Regions from separate parts of the Pseudoglutamicibacter albus genome, predicted to be linked through region 3. Evidence: riboswitches for the same ligand, from Rfam matches in the RefSeq annotation. Region 3 holds a riboswitch; each other region holds the start of a gene.
What was found. A riboswitch is a leader RNA that binds a small molecule or an ion and turns the genes downstream of it on or off. The one in region 3 is predicted to bind S-adenosylmethionine.
Positions count from the first base shown of each region.

Region 1: it holds a riboswitch for S-adenosylmethionine, as region 3 does, so the genes downstream of both, J2S67_RS08610 (acyl-CoA dehydrogenase family protein) here and J2S67_RS02085 (O-acetylhomoserine aminocarboxypropyltransferase/cysteine synthase family protein) in region 3, are expected to answer to the same signal.
Region 2: it holds a riboswitch for S-adenosylmethionine, as region 3 does, so the genes downstream of both, J2S67_RS00090 (LLM class flavin-dependent oxidoreductase) here and J2S67_RS02085 (O-acetylhomoserine aminocarboxypropyltransferase/cysteine synthase family protein) in region 3, are expected to answer to the same signal.

Region 1 covers NZ_JAVDXX010000001.1:1,940,708-1,945,920, forward strand. The annotation lists gene J2S67_RS08595 (amidohydrolase family protein) at 1-220, opposite strand, end outside; gene J2S67_RS08600 (SDR family NAD(P)-dependent oxidoreductase) at 379-1,308, opposite strand; gene J2S67_RS08605 (MarR family winged helix-turn-helix transcriptional regulator) at 1,566-2,093, shown strand; SAM riboswitch class I at 2,259-2,345, shown strand; gene J2S67_RS08610 (acyl-CoA dehydrogenase family protein) at 2,355-3,779, shown strand; gene J2S67_RS08615 (LLM class flavin-dependent oxidoreductase) at 3,769-5,193, shown strand.
Region 2 covers NZ_JAVDXX010000001.1:16,790-22,002, forward strand. The annotation lists gene J2S67_RS00080 (amino acid permease) at 1-915, opposite strand, end outside; gene acs (acetate--CoA ligase) at 1,102-3,144, opposite strand; SAM riboswitch class I at 3,153-3,250, opposite strand; SAM riboswitch class I at 3,592-3,705, shown strand; gene J2S67_RS00090 (LLM class flavin-dependent oxidoreductase) at 3,736-5,166, shown strand.
Region 3 covers NZ_JAVDXX010000001.1:485,498-490,710, forward strand. The annotation lists gene J2S67_RS02065 (hypothetical protein) at 1-117, shown strand, start outside; gene J2S67_RS02070 (phosphotransferase family protein) at 160-1,068, opposite strand; gene J2S67_RS02075 (CPBP family intramembrane glutamic endopeptidase) at 1,099-1,926, shown strand; gene J2S67_RS02080 (VOC family protein) at 1,969-2,610, opposite strand; SAM riboswitch class IV at 2,746-2,861, shown strand; gene J2S67_RS02085 (O-acetylhomoserine aminocarboxypropyltransferase/cysteine synthase family protein) at 2,950-4,281, shown strand; gene metX (homoserine O-acetyltransferase MetX) at 4,347-5,213, shown strand, end outside.

The sequences.
Region 1 (5,213 bases), 1.5 Mb from region 3:
CGGCCACGAGGTCATCGATGGAGTTCGGCTTGTGGCCAAACTGGGTGCGCGCGTCCACGGTGAAGACGACCGCGGCCATCCGGCGTTGGCGGTAGGTCTCCGCGATGGTGTCCACACTTGGGGTCCGCTCCGCGGACTTGAAGTACTTCGCGGAGGCCTCGAAGAAGTCCTCCGGAAGCGCCTTGTGGCCGCACGAGTCCACCTCGAGGTGCACGTGCATGTCCACGGCCTCGATGGCCGAGGCGTCCACCCCCAGCTCGTAGCGGACTGGGGCGGGGCCGGGAGCAGAGGTTGAGGCGGGGGCAGGGGCGCCGCTGTCGTTCCCGTGGGCTGGCCCCTGCGGAGCCGTGTCCTGGGTTTCGGTCATCGTGCTTGTCCTTAGTTCTTCTGCTCGGGCTCGAGCTCAGCAGGCAGCGGAGGCATCTTCTCGCCGACTTCCTGGAGGTTGCCCTTGACCAGCTCGGCGCCCTGGGTCTGCATGGTGGCGTAGTCCCAGCCGCCCTCGTGGTACTCGGTGGCCACTGGCTCTGGGTGGGACCAGACCTGCAGGCGATCGCCACCGACGCCAATGGCCTGGCCGGTGATGCCCTCGGCCTCCGGGGAGGAAAGGAAAGCGATCAGGCCGGCGACGTCGTCGGCGGTTCCGAAGCCGAGGTCATGGCGGAAGAAGGACGGCATGGCCTCGCCGCGCTCGTCCGCCTCGACGGCCTTCTGGAAGTAAGGGACGGTCTTGGTCATGGCGGTGGCCGCCACTGGGATGACGGCGTTGACCATCACTCCGGCCCGCTTCATCTCGAGGGCCCACGTGCGGACCATACCGACGATGCCCGCCTTGGCTGCGGCGTAGTTGGTCTGGCCGAAGTTGCCCCGCTGGCCGGTCGGCGAGCCGATGCAGACGATGCGGCCAGCCACGCCGTTCTCCTTGAAGTAGGCGTAGGCGGCGCGGACGCAGGTGAAGGTGCCCTTGAGGTGGACGCCGATGACCAGGTCGAAGTCCTCGTCAGTCATCTTCAGCAAGGACTTATCCCGCAGGATGCCGGCGTTATTCACCAGGATGTCCAGTCCACCGAAGGTGTCTACGGCGGTCTTGACCAGCTGGTCGGCGGCCTCGCTGGTGCCAACAGGGACCACGGCGGCCACGGCTTTGCCGCCGGCTTCGGTGATGGAGGCGACAGCAGCGTCCGCGGTCTCCTGGTTGACGTCGTTAATAACCACGGAGGCTCCCTGGCGGGCGAGCTCCTGGGCGTAGGCGAGGCCCAGGCCTGCGCCCGAGCCGGTGACGATGGCTACCTTGCCGTCGAGGGACATGGGGTTCTCCTTCGGTGGTGACGTGCTAGATGTCTGTTCTGGTCTGAGAGCCTGCGTGCCGCCTCGCGGCGGATACTCTCGGATGGCCCTGGTGTGGCGTTCACCACACAAGAACCATGACAGTACATATAATTGAAATTGTCAATTATTTTTCGAGGCTTGCATTTCGAGTACGATCCTCTGCAAGGGACAAGCCTCTATATGGGCAAGATCAGCCGGATCACTCCCTCGAGTACACGGACCAAGGAAGCAAGCACATGACGACCACAAAGGACACCTCCGGAGCCGCAGTGAACCCGGCCGAGGCCGCCCAGCGCTTCCCCGCCCCCTCCACAGCGCTTGCGGCCGAGCGTATGGCGGAGTTCACGTCGTCAGAGCTCGCCGGCCAGGTCCAGTTCCTGGCGGCCCGGCTGCGCAGCATCGGCCACAGCCACGCCAACCGCGTCCTGCAGGAGGAGATGGGATTGAAGGTCCGCCAGTACTCCGTGCTGGCCCTGGCCGCCGCGGACGTGAACCCGTCCCAGCGCGAACTCGGCGACTTCCTGAGCCTGGACCCAAGCCAGATAGTGAACCTGGTGGACTTCCTGGAGAAGCGGGGATGGGTCGAGCGCCAGGTGGATCCGCGTGACCGTCGTTCCCGGATCGTCATCGCCACACCGCAAGGGCAGGATGCCTACCGGAGGGCACGCGCGCTGACCATGGCCTCCGACGACGTGGTGCTCGCCGCGCTCACCTCCGACGAGCGGCACGAGCTGAGCCGGCTGCTGGAGAAAGTCGCCTTCTAATCCCGCCTGAAACGCCCCCGCGGCGCCTGCGATGCAGGGCGGGCATCCGTAGGCACGGGGCAAGCAGCCGCTGGCGCAGGGCGATTCTTTTTGTCGATTTATGACACAAACAGGCCTGCGGGCGGTTGACATGGCTCGGGGGCGGGCTATAAAAATGATGCTTGTAACCCATCCAGAGCGACTGAGAGACCTGGCTCGTTGACGTCGCAGCAACCGGTTTGTACACGGTGCTCCCGCCAGGAACGATGGAAAGGAATAACTGTGTCATCGTTGTCCACGCACACCCCTGCCCACCCTGCAGCAGTAGCCGATGCGGCCGGAACTGACGCTGGAACCCCGGCTGCTACTGGCGGCGCTAGCAACACCAGCACCACTGCTTCTTCGGCTGACTTGAGTTTCGCTGAAGGGCTTCGTTACGTCACCACCCAGGATGCTCCGGTCACCCCGTGGGAAGCCGGCCACAAGCCAAGCCTGGCTGAGCTGCGTGAGCATTTCGGGCCGATCTTTGACCGCATCGCGCTCGGCGCTTCGGAGCGGGAGGCGCATCGTGTTTTGCCGTTCGTTGAGATCGCGGAACTCAACCGGGCCGGCTTCACCGTACTGCGGGTGCCTACCGAGTACGGCGGCCCGGGCGTGAGCTTCACCGACTGGGTGCAGTTGCTGATCGACCTGGCGGCAGCTGACCCGAACATCGCGCATCAATACCGTTCGCACGCAGGTTTCGCGGAGACGCTGCGCTACCAGAATGAGCAGACGCGCGAGTTCTGGTACGCGAAGGTCCTTGCTGGCGATACTGTGGGTAACGCGTCCACTGAGGTGAGCGGGAATACGTTGAATACGCTCAACACCACGTTGGCTGTGCAGGCGGACGGCACTGGGGTGCTCAACGGCGCTAAGTATTACTGCACTGGCACCGCGTACGCGACGCATACCCGGGTTTCGGCCACGCTGCTTGATACGGATGGAACACCGACCGAGGGTCGACAGTTCGCTGTCGTTTCCACTCGGGCTCCGGGTGTTGAGCTTGAGGATGACTGGAATGGTTTCGGTCAGAGCCTCACCGGTACGGGAACCACGCGTTTCACCGATGTGCGTGTAGCGCCCGAGCACATTCTGAACCGTGTTCCCGGTAGCGCTGAGGCGCAGTTTGAGGCGCCGCTGTTCCAGATTGTTTTGCTCGCCGTGTTGGCGGGTATCGCCCGCAATGTTGTGAACGATGCGGCGGCTGGCGTGCACCGGCGGACGCGTTCGTTCAACACCGGTTTGGGTGTTCCGCACTCTGAGGATCCGCAGATTCTGGGAGTTGTGGGGCGGCTTTCGGCGCAGGCTTTCGTGGTGGAGTCAGCTGTGGTTGAGGCCGCGCGGCGGCTCGAGGCTGCCGAGGGTGTGCTCTCGCTCGAAGATCCAGATGCGCAGCGCTTGCTGACTGAGGCGGAGCTTGCTGTTGAGCGCGCGCACGTGACTGTACCGAGCATCGTGACCAGCATTTGCTCTGAACTGTTCCTCACGGGTGGCGCTTCGAACACGTCGCGGGAGAAGAACCTGGACCGGCATTGGCGCAATGCACAGACCGTCGCGACGCATAACCCGATTGTGTTCCGTGAGCGGATCATCGGCGACTACCTGGTCAACGGGACTGTCCCGGAGGGCCTCAACGCGATCGGTGAGGTGACCCGTGCTTCTTAACGCGTTTGAGATGGCCACGCCGGTGCATCAGTCCCCTGGTTTGTGGCGGCATCCGGAGTCTCGGGCGGCTAACTTTGATCAGTTGAGCTACTGGACCGACCTGGCTCAGACGTTGGATCGCGGCGGTTTCACGGCACTGTTTTTGGCAGATGTGTTGGGAACCTATGACGTGTACGGCGGAAGCGACGCGGTCTCGCATGAGCGCGGCGTGCAGGTTCCGTTGCTGGATCCGTTCGCTGCAGTGTCTGCAATGGCGGCGGTGACGCGCAGGCTCGGTTTCGGATTGACGGCTTCCTGCACGTATGAGGACCCGTTCCTGTTGGCGCGCCGGTTCGCGAGCCTGGACCACCTGACGGGTGGCCGGGTTGGCTGGAACATTGTGACCTCGTATCAGGATTCCGCTGCCCGGAACCTCGGTTTGGAGCGGCAGCTACCGCACGATGAGCGTTACGACCGCGCGGACGAGTACATGGATGTTATGTACAAGCTGTTCGAGGGCAGTTTCGCTCCGGGTTCGGTGCTCAAGGATGCCGATGCGGGTGTATTCGTGGATCCGGCGGGTGTTCGGAAGGCTGAGCATAAGGGCGAGTATTTCTCGGTTGATGGTGCGTTGTTGACGCATCCGGGGCCGCAGCGGACGCCGTTCTTGTTCCAGGCGGGTGCCTCGGCGCGGGGCTTGCGTTTTGGTGCCGAGAACGCTGAGGCCGTGTTCATGATCGGTTCTGAGCCAAGTGTCGTGCGCGGTTATATTGACCGCTTACATGAGGCGCTTGAGGTCGCGGGCCGGCCCGCCGATGCGGTGCGCACGTTCGCGATGGCCACCGTGGTGACGGGCGCGGACGACGAGGAGGCGCAGCGCCGCTTCGAGTCCTATCAGCAGTATGTCGACGTCGAGGGGGCTTTGGCTCTGTTCGCGGGCTGGACCGGCGTTGACTTGGCCGGACTGGATCCCGATGCTCCGTTGGCTGAGGTTGAGACGGAAGCGAACCAGTCCGCCCTGCGTTCGGTGACCTCTGGCGACACAGCGCGCGAGTGGACCGTGCGCGACATTGCCGCGTTCGTGACGTTGGGTGGCCGCGGCCCTGTGATTGTGGGTGGCCCCGAGAGCGTTGCGGATCAGTTGGAGGGGTGGCAAGCGGCTTCCGGTGTGGATGGCTTCAACGTGTGCAGTGGCGTGCGGCCGGCTGATCTTGAACGGTTCGCTGAATACGTGAGCCCCGAGCTGAGGCGCCGTGGTCTGTTGGCTGATGCGGGCGAGGCCGCCGATGCCGGTGCCGGAGCGGCCGATGCTGCTGCCGGAGCGGCGGCAGAGCCCGTGACGTTGCGTGCCTCGGTGACGGGGCAGGATTGGTTGCCTGATTCGCATCGTGGTTCCTGCTTCCGCACTGGCGCTTCGGCGGGAGCTGGCTGCTAAGCATTTCCCCACCGTCCGTG
Region 2 (5,213 bases), 470 kb from region 3:
TAGCGTCGCGAAAATCTGGACGAACGGGGAAGTGTCCGAGCTCATGTGGTTCCACGGAACCAGCGTCATGATCACACCCAAAGCCAGAACATAGAACAGCAGGATGCGGATCGGAACCGAGTTCACGGCGCGCGGGATCGCGGTGTGCGGATCGTTAGCCTCGCCCGCGGTCACGGCGATGGTCTCGATGCCACCGAAGCTGAACACGACCATCGTCAAGCACGCCAGAATGCCCATCCAGCCGTTAGGTGCCAAGCCGCCGTGATCGAAAAGATTATGAAGGCCCGGGGTCGCCTCACCCGGCACGCTCATACCGAAAATCAGGATCGCGATGCCGCCGAGGATCATCGCGATTACGGCGCCGACCTTGATGATCGACATCCAGAACTCCATCTCACCGAATACCTTGACATGCCGGGTGTTGATGCCCGCGATGAGCAAAACGACCGCTGCCGCCCAGACCCACTGCGGCGCGTTAGGGAACCATAACCCCATATACACGGACACCGCGGTCACGTCCGCGATCGAGACGACGAGCATGCAGAACACGTACGTCCAGCCGGTCGTGAACCCCAGGTAGCGGCCCAGATAGCGGGTCGCGTAGTCAGAGAACGCGCCAGCAACCGGGTTGCGCACCGCCATCTCACCCAGTGAACGCATCACGATGAACACCGCGGCACCGGCCACGATGTAGGCGAGCAGAACGATGGGTCCGGCTGCCTTGATCGCATCCGCTGACCCATAGAAAAGCCCGGTCCCGATTGCCGAACCCAGCGCCATGAACTGGATGTGGCGCCCGGTCAAGCCTTTATCGAGGGACTCCTTCTCAACCCGGGGCGAGGCGTCGGCGCTGGAACCCGTGCCGCTACTGGAACCCGTGCCGCTGCCGGAAGCCGTGTCTTTGCTAGAACGCATGCATCGAGACTAGGACGATGCGTGACCCAATGCACATTCGCGATAAGGCTTGGGCGAGCCGGCCGCCTAAGCCTGGACGAACTGACTTCAAATCAACTCAAAGTACGCATTTTCTCTTGCGGGCACGGCCTCCTGCTGTAGCCGCGGGTAAGTTCCCCGGTTGGTACGGCCTAGCTGCGGATACAGCTAGCCGCGGGCGGCGGCGAGCACGTCCGGGATGCATTCTTCGTTGCGCAGGCTCGTGGTGTCGCCGAGTGTTTCGCCGGTGTAGGCCTGGGTGAGGATGCGGCGCATGATCTTGCCGGAGCGGGTTTTCGGTACGTCGGGCACGAGGATGATGCGGGCCGGTTTCGCGATGGGCCCGATCTCCTTGGTCACGGTGGCGCGTAGCCGCTGCGCGAACTCGGCGACGGCCTCCTCGCTCGCGTCAGCGCCGAGCAGGGCCTGATCGCCGGGGACCACGAACGCAACCGCGGCGTGGCCGGTCTTCGCATCAGGTACCGGGCATACGCCGGCTTCCACAACGCCCGGGTCGGTCACGAGCGCAGACTCGATTTCGATGGTTGAGAGCCTGTGGCCCGAAATGTTGATGACGTCATCGGTACGGCCGAGGATCCAGGTGTCGCCGTCGGCATCGACTTTCGCGCCGTCGCCTGCGCTGAACCAACCGTATGTGGCGTAGGCCTTCCAATAAGAGGTGTACCAGCGTTCCGGGTTGCCCCACACGGTGCGCGCCATCGAGGGCGGGAACTGGGTGAGCACGATGTTGCCTTGGGTTCCAGCCGGTGTCGGGTTGCCCTCGTCGTCGACAACCGCGGTCGCTACCCCTGGCATGTCGCGGCCTACGCTGCCGGGCTTGACGGTGGTTGCCCCGGGTAGGGGAGTGAGGATGGTGGAGCCAGTTTCTGACTGCCACCAGGTATCGACCATGCTGATGCCGCGCTCGGGTTCCCCGGTTTCGGGGTTGGCGGGCTGGTAGGTGTCGCGGCCGATCTGTTCGCGTAGCCACCGCGCTGCTTCAGGGTTGACGGCTTCACCTACGGTTCCGCCGAGGCGGATGCTCGAGAGATCGTATTCGTCGGGGATCCCTTCAGGGAACCAGCCCATGAGCGAACGCACGAGCGTTGGCGCGGTGTAGTAGGAGGTCACACCATAACGCTGGATGACTTCGAAGTGCCGGCCCGGGTGCGGGGCGTTGGGTACGCCTTCGTAGATGACTTGGGTCGCGCCGGCCCCGAGCGGCCCATAGATCTCGTAGGTGTGGGCGGTGACCCACGCGAGATCTGCAGTGCACCAATGCACATCGCCCGCGCGTTGAGCTGGGTCCGGGTGGGCGAAAATCTGGTTATAGGTCGCTACAGCACCGGTGAGGTAGCCGCCGGTCGTGTGCACCAGGCCCTTCGGTTTCCCGGTGGTCCCGGAGGTGTACATGATGAACAGCGGATTTTCCGCATCGAACGCTTCCGGTGTGTGCTGCCGTGGCTGGCGGGGCACAATCTGGTCCCACCAGATGTCACGGCCTTCGGTCCACGGGATGTCGCGGTGGCCGGTGCGGTCGATCACGAGCACATGCTCGAGCTGGTTCTCCCCGGATGCGGCCTCGTCCGCGATGTCCTTGACGGGCACGGCCTTGCCGCGGCGGTACTGGCCGTCGCTGGTGACCAGCAGCTTGGCGCGGGTGTCTTCAACACGGAAACGCAACGCTTCTGCGCTGAATCCGCCGAAAACAAGCGAGTGGATCGCGCCGATGCGTGCGCAAGCCAGCGTGATGATGATCGTCTCAACGAGCACCGGAAGATAGATCACGACGCGGTCGCCGCGGGCGATGCCCAGTTCCGTGAGCGCGTGGGCGGCTTGCGAGATTTCCTCGGTGAGTTCGCGGTAGGTGACGGTGCGACGGTCGCCGGGTTCACCTTCGAAGTAGAGCGCTACTTTGTCCCCGTTGCCTGCCGCTACGTGGCGGTCTGCGCAGTTGACAGCGGCGTTGAGCGTGCCTCCCGCGAACCAGGTTTGCTGCAGACCTTCCTGAGTTTCAGGGTTAGGCGGGGTTAGCGTGTGCACCGTATCCCACGGGGTCTCCCACGTGAGCTGGGCGGCCTGTTTGGCCCAGTACGCGCTGTGCTCTTCATCGCTAAGCAGCGCGTCATCGCTAGGCTGCGCGCTGCTGAGGTTTGCGTTGCTGAGCTGAGCCTGGGCGGCCTGGTGCGCGGGTGCGGACGTTGCGGTCATGCGTTGTCACTCCATCGATCCTGGCGTGAGCACCATGCCCGGTAAAAACCCGGGGTGGTTGCTGCGGCGTCATCGAGCCAGATCTCTCAGCCGCTCTGGATGGTTGTGCTGTCCATAGTGGGTGACGAAGGTGGTTGCACGCAAATCGGGTCAGCGTGTGTGTCATGTTGCTCAACACGCGCCACGCTTGAGGTAGCTGGCGTCTGATGCGGCGGGCGATCACCCCACCCATGATCCCGTTGATGATCAGCGCGATGATATCGACGGTAAAGAACACTTCTGGCCGCGCAAATTCCACGTCGCTGTAGCCCTTTCACCTGCAGAAACCCGTGTTATGGCATGGGGTAATACTTTCGCAGGTGTAGCCGCCGATGCGTGCCGTCATTCTTTGTCATCGGTCACGAGCGATTTGCGTGATGCCCATGGTGTGCCTCTATGCTGAATCCGTATCCATCCAGAGCGGCCGAGAGATCTGGCTCGATGACGCCGCAGCAACCATCCTGAAGGGTTCCGTAGCAGGAATCGTGAGGGAAAGGTGCTCCCGCCAGAAGACGATGGCGCAGCGTTTGAGGGCTGCGGGAAAGGGTTAACATGTCGTCTGAAAAACCGATTCTTCTCAACGCTTTCGCGATGAACACGATTGGCCACCAGTCCCCGGGTTTGTGGAAGCATCCGGAAGATACCTCGCGGGATTACAACAAGCTTTCGCACTGGGTTGAGCTTGCCAGGATCCTGGAGGAGGGCCGTTTTTCCGCCCTGTTTTTGGCGGACGTGATGGGTGTGTATGACGCCTATGCGAACTCCCCGGAGACCGCGTTGCGTTCCGGTGCGCAGATCCCGTTGGCTGACCCTGCAGTGATCGTGGCGGGGATGGCTGCGGCGACGAAGAACCTCGGTTTCGGTGTCACGGCGGGCACGGCATATGAGCATCCGGTGGGGCTTGCGCGCCGCATGGCGACCCTGGACCACATCACCGGCGGTCGAGTCGGCTGGAACGTTGTGACCGGCTACCTCGAGTCCGCGGCGAAGAACTTTGGCCAGACCCGCCAGATGGAGCACGACGAACGCTACGATCACGCGGATGAATATCTCGAGGTCGTGTATAAGCTGCTTGAGGGTTCGTGGGAGGACGATGCGGTTGTAGCTGACCGCGAATCTGGTTTGTTTGTTGACCCGGCTAAGGTGCACCCGATTGAACACGAGGGCAAGTGGTTCAACGTTCCAGGTATTGCGATCACGGAGCCTTCCCGTCAACGCACCCCGGTGATCTTCCAGGCTGGCGCGTCTTCGCGCGGTATGGCTTTCGCGGGGAAGCATGCTGAGGCTGTGTTCGTTTCGCAGGCAACCAAGGAAGGCCTCGCGAAGACCGTGAAGAAAATCCGCGAAGCAACCGTGGCGGCGGGCCGTAACGCTGATGACGTCAAGATTTTCGCGATGATCACCCCGGTCGTTGGCAAGACGAACGAGGAAGCGTGGGAGAAATTCCGCGAATACCAGTCTTATGCCGATGAACAGGGAGCGTTGGCGTTGCTCGCAGGCTGGACGGGCATCGACTTGTCCGAATACCCGCTTGATGCGGTGATCGGTGAAGACGTGGAGTCCAACGCGATCCAGTCCGCGGTGAACATGTTCCAGGCGGCTTCAGGTGATTCTGATAAGCCGTGGAACGTGGGCCAGTTGGCGCGCTACATCGGCGTGGGTGGTTTCGGTCCGGTTGCCGTGGGCACCGGCCGTGAAGTTGCCGAACAGTTCCATGAATGGGTGCGTGACACCGGGGTGGATGGCTTCAACGTCGCCTACGCGGTCAAGCCTGGCACGTTCCGTGACGTGGTGGACTATGTGATTCCAGAACTCGAAGCGCTCGGCGTGTACCCGAGCGCTGAGGAAGCCGCCGACGCCACAGTTGCGTGGGATGCCGACCGCCCAGTGGAGGACCAGACGGGTTCCTCCTTGCGCCACGCACTGTTTGGTCGCGGCGACCGGCTGCCGGAGAACCATCCGGGCGCGGCTGTGCGCCGCTAGGTTGCCACGCTGGCGGGCAGGAGACAGCGCCCGCTAGCCGGGGCAGG
Region 3 (5,213 bases):
AGCCTCATCATCGGTATCACGGTCGTGTTGATGATCGCATCCTGGTGGGCGGTTGTAGCGTTCTGGCCTATTGAACCGCCAAAGAAACCGGGCGTGCGGACCTACCGCTCGAACTAGCGAGCTCCACAGTATGAGCCCCACAGTATGAGCCTCAGGGGATTACTGGAGCAGCTCGCGGCATACGTGTGCGGCTTGAGCGGCCCTCATGATGCGCGGCTGGGTTTTCCTCAAAAGCCGGCCCCAGGTTTTCACTCCACCGCGCAGTGCGGCGTCAGCCACGCGAGTCAACGCCAATGACCCGTTCCACACGTGGGCTCGAGCCGCGAAGAACTCATCCGGGGCTGACGGGTCGATCACGTCTTGGCCGTGCCACAGCGATAGATGCGCCAGATTGATCGCCGGGTCCCACAAGGATGCTTTGTCCCAGTCGAGGATCCCGATCAGCTCGCCATCACGCCAGTGCATATTCCGGCCCGCTAAGTCCCCATGCACTAAACCACGCCGGAGTGAACCGCGAAGAGCGGCGCCTTGGCCCACCGCGGATCCCATGGCTTGCTCCATCTCACCCAGAGTAGCTAACACGGTAGCGGCACTTGCCCGCACATCGGGCTCAAGCGCATCGATCGCGGCATCGGCGCGGGCCTGGGTCCATTGAGGTTCTGCCTCCCAGGGCGCGCCAACCAGGCCTTCGTAGGCGCTCAACGGAACCGCCTGCAGGTCGGTAATAATCCGCCCCAACGCTGCAGGGTCGCCTTGGTGTAGCGGGTGGGCGGCACCGGGGATGAAACGTTGGATGATCCCGCCGGCGGAATCGATCGGGGAGCGGGATTCAGGGACGAGCCACGGAACATGCGGGGCAAGCGCATCTGCTAACGCGGCACGGCGGGCTTGGGCGAGCGCCTCCTCACGAGTCCGGGCCATCCGGAACACAACCTCAGGAACCGGGTCTGCCGGGATGAGAACCAGGTTCGACTTCCCAGATTCCTCAACCCGGCCAGAAACCCAATCCGCGGCAGGGTATAAAGCGTTGGCGCGTTCAACTTCTTCGCTCGTGGGTTGCCTGGCCATGCATCCAGCCTACCGAGCATAATCGGATGCATGAGTGCCCAATCCCCACACGCACACACCCCAGACGGTGACGGCTCAGCGAAGACGCCCGGCCTGGGCGAGCTGGGGGCGCCCTCGCGAAAGGCCCTGGGGTGGGAGATCGGCATCGTCCTAGCGCTCTCTTTGGGCAAATCCGGGGTGTATGCGCTCATCGACTTGCTCGACACCATCACGCGCGGCCCCATCTCCTCCGGGACTGCGGCCCTCAACACCTCAACTAGCACGCGTGAGTGGATTGATCTGCTGTATCAGCTTGCCGGCATCTTCTTTGCGCTTGCCCCGGTAGCGCTCGTGATCTACCTTGTTTCACGCTGGCCGGGCAATAAGCCTTGGCGCAGGTGGGGCATCGACGGTCAACGATGCGGTAGCGACGCCGCAGTGGGTTTCGCATTCTTCGTGCTCATCGGCGTAGGAACCCTCGCGGTATACGCGGTGGGCAGGGCGCTCGGTGTCGCGACTGCTATCACGACCTCGGGCCTGCCGGATGCGTGGTGGAGCGTACCCGTGTTGCTGTTGGCCGCACTCAAGAACGGGTTACTTGAAGAGATCGTGGTGCTCGCCTACCTGCATGAGCGGCTCGCAACACTGAAATGGACGCCCGCCGCGATCATCATCTTCTGCGCCGTAGTGCGTGGCTCCTACCACCTCTACCAAGGCGTCGGGCCGTTCATCGGCAACGTAGCGATGGGCGTGATCTTTGGGCTCTACTACCTGCACAAATGCCGCATCATGCCGCTCATCTGGGCGCACTTCTTACTCGATGCGGTCGCGTTTGTGGGCTACCCGCTGCTCGCGGCATGGTTCGGGTACGGTAGCTAGCCCGCGCCGTCGGCCCTGTCAGCTCCCGCCGGGCCAACGCTGTTAGAGGGTTACGAGGCCCTTCGGGGTCTTCAGCGTGACTGACTGCAGGCCCGGCATCCCGGAGGGGGAGGTGAAGTTGAATGTGACCTCGCCCTTGAAGTCTTCACCTGGGTGGCCGAGCCATTCGTCGATGCGTTCGCGGTTACCGGAGATCGTGAGTTCCACGATTTCACCGTGTGGCTCTTCAGCCCGGGATGGGTGCAGGTCCTCGAAGCTCTCGTCCCAGCGGAGGAAGTAGGGAAGCTGAGGGTCTGCGATGAGCCCGTTGATGCCGATCTGGCGCCACGTGAGCTCTCGCCCGTCGGGGAACTTACGCGAACCGGGGACCGCGCCGCGTTGCAGGCGCTCCTCGATAGGTGTGAGGTCCTCTACTGAGACGACCCAGCCCATCCATCCGCCACCCATCTCACTTCGGGCGCGTACTGCCTTCCTGAACGGCTGCTGGAGAGTGGCCGGGTGGTCTAGTACCTCAACGACTTCGAGGTACTGGTGGTTGTGGAGGGGGAAGAACACGTTGCGTGTTCCGAAGCGTGGGTGCACGCCTCCTTTGACGTACCGGAGCCCGAGCTGATCGGCGATACGGTCTGCGGTGGTGATGAGGCCTTCTGGCCCGCAAGCGTAAGAAACGTGATCGAGCTTCATGGGTTAAATCTGACACTGTGTGAGCCACATCTCTACTTAGGTTTACCTAAGTTGAAGTCCGGCCTGTGGATCACACCGGGTGTGGTGGGCGTTATGTGGTGCCAGTGGGTTGGCGTGTTGTAGGCTAATTGCCAAGGTCATGAGTGCCAGTGCAAAACCCCGGTTTGCTGGCCGGCAACCCTCCGTCCGCGGCGGGGTGCCCCGGGTGAGGACCTGGTCACACGGGAATGCCGCTGTGGCAAGCGCGGGCTCTGCCCGCCCGTATCCGGGCGGACGTTACGTCAATTCAACCGGTGTATGCGGGCAAGCCCCTCCTATGAATCAAGGGGTGCACTGTAAATGTCGCAACAAAAGTTCGAAACTCGTCAGATCCACGCCGGTCAGACACCAGACCCGACCACGGGTTCGCAAGCATTACCGATCCACCTGACCAACGCATATGTTTTCCCGGACACCGAGGCTGCTGCCAACCGCTTCGCACTGAGCGAGCTGGGGCCTATCTATACGCGCTTAGGCAACCCGACCACCGAGGTCATCGAGAACCGCATGGCAAGCCTCGAAGGCGGCGTCGGCGCGCTGTTTGTCGCCTCCGGAATGGCCGCTACGAGCTACGCGATCCTCAACGTTGCAGAAGCCGGCGATCACATCGTCGCATCGCCATCCCTCTATGGCGGGACGCAGAACCTCTTCAAGCACACTCTGCCTAAGCTCGGCGTCGAGGTCACGTTCGTGGAAGATCCAGACGACCTGGATGCATGGCGCGGGGCGATCAAGCCGAACACCAAAGCGTTCTTCGGCGAGACCATCGGTAACCCACGCCAAGACGTGTTCGACATCGAAAACATCGCCGCGATTGCACACGATGAGGCAGGCGTACCGCTCATCATTGACAACACGCTGGCAACCCCGTACTCGCTGCGCCCGATCGAATGGGGCGCCGACGTCGTGGTTCACTCCGCAACCAAGTACCTGTGCGGCCACGGAACCGCGATGGGCGGGGTCATTATTGACTCAGGAAACTTCGACTACACCCAGCACCCGGAGCGCTTCCCGGGTTTCAACCAGCCGGATGAGTCCTATCACGGCATCGTTTACGGCCGCGATATGGGTGTCGGCTCGCCACTGGGTGCGAATCTCTCCTACATCCTGAAGGTCCGCGTGCAGCTGCTGCGTGACACCGGTGCTGCGATCTCCCCGATGAACTCCTTCCTGATCGCCCAAGGCCTCGAAACGCTATCCCTGCGTGTTGAGAGGCACATCGAAAACGCGCAGAAGGTCGCTCAATGGCTCGAAGCGCGCGATGACGTCTCCGCGACCATCTACGCCGGCTTGGAATCCTGCCCGTGGTACGAGCGCGGCCGCCACTACGCGCCCGAAGGAGTGGGCGCGATCGTCTCCTTCGAGATCAAGGGAGCTGAAGACAACGAGGAGGCGGCCCGCGCCTTCGTGGACGCGCTCGAGCTGCACTCGCTTGTAGCCAACCTCGGTGACGTCCGCTCGCTCGTGGCGCATCCATCATCCACAACCCACTCCCAGCTGTCTCCGGAAGAGAAGCGAGCCGCCGGCGTGGGCCCAGGCACAGTACGCCTCTCAGTGGGCCTTGAACACGTGGATGACATCATCGCCGACCTGCAGAAGGGTTTCGACGCCTTCCACGCCGCCCGCGCCTAACTAGCGCCGGGACATTGGCATGTGGCAACGGAAGCGATAGAAACTCACGAAGCGAAAGCAGCGTTATGACGTTGGATGTACGAGAACACTCACAACACAACGCTCCCGAGAGCGATGTGAAGATCCTCCCGCTGGGCCCGCTGGATCTAGAGACAGGCGGGCACCTTCCCCAAACCCATATCGCGTACGAGGTTTTCGGCGAGCTCAACGCTGAGCGCAGTAATGCGGTCCTCGTTTTGCACGCGCTGACCGGCGACACCCACGCAGCCGACGGAACGCCGGCTAAAGATGCGCCGGCTAAAGATGCGCCGGCTAACGATGCGGCAGTGACCGATGCGGACGCACCGCAACCTGGTTGGTGGCGCGAGGTCGTAGGCCCGGGTAAGCCGGTGGATACCACCACGTATTGCGCAGTGGTTCCGGCAGCCTTGGGCGGGTGCTCAGGCACGATCGGCCCGGCCTCGCTGGCCGAGGACGGGCAACCCTATGGTTCGCGTTTCCCATTCGTGACGATCCGCGACATGGTCGAGCTTGAACTGCGCCTCATGCACGCACTCAACATTGAGGCGTGGCACGCCGTTGTTGGCGGCTCGATGGGCGGGGCACGTGCGCTCGAATGGGCCGTGAGCTATCCGCAACACGTCACCAAATGCGCAGTGATCGCCGCGACCGCTGAATCATCGGCCGAACAGATCGCGTTCGCGCAGATCCAAACTGAGGCGATCCGGCTCGACCCACAATTCCACGGCGGAGACTATTACAGCCACGGCAACGGTGCCGGCCCGCAGCGTGGCCTAGGTATAGCTCGCCGCCTCGCCCACGTCTCCTACCGCTCCGCTGCCGAGCTCGACCATCGTTTTGGGCGCTCGCCGCAAGGTAGCGAACTTCCGCTGGGATCTGCTGGCCGTGATGAACGCGGCCGCTACGCGGTC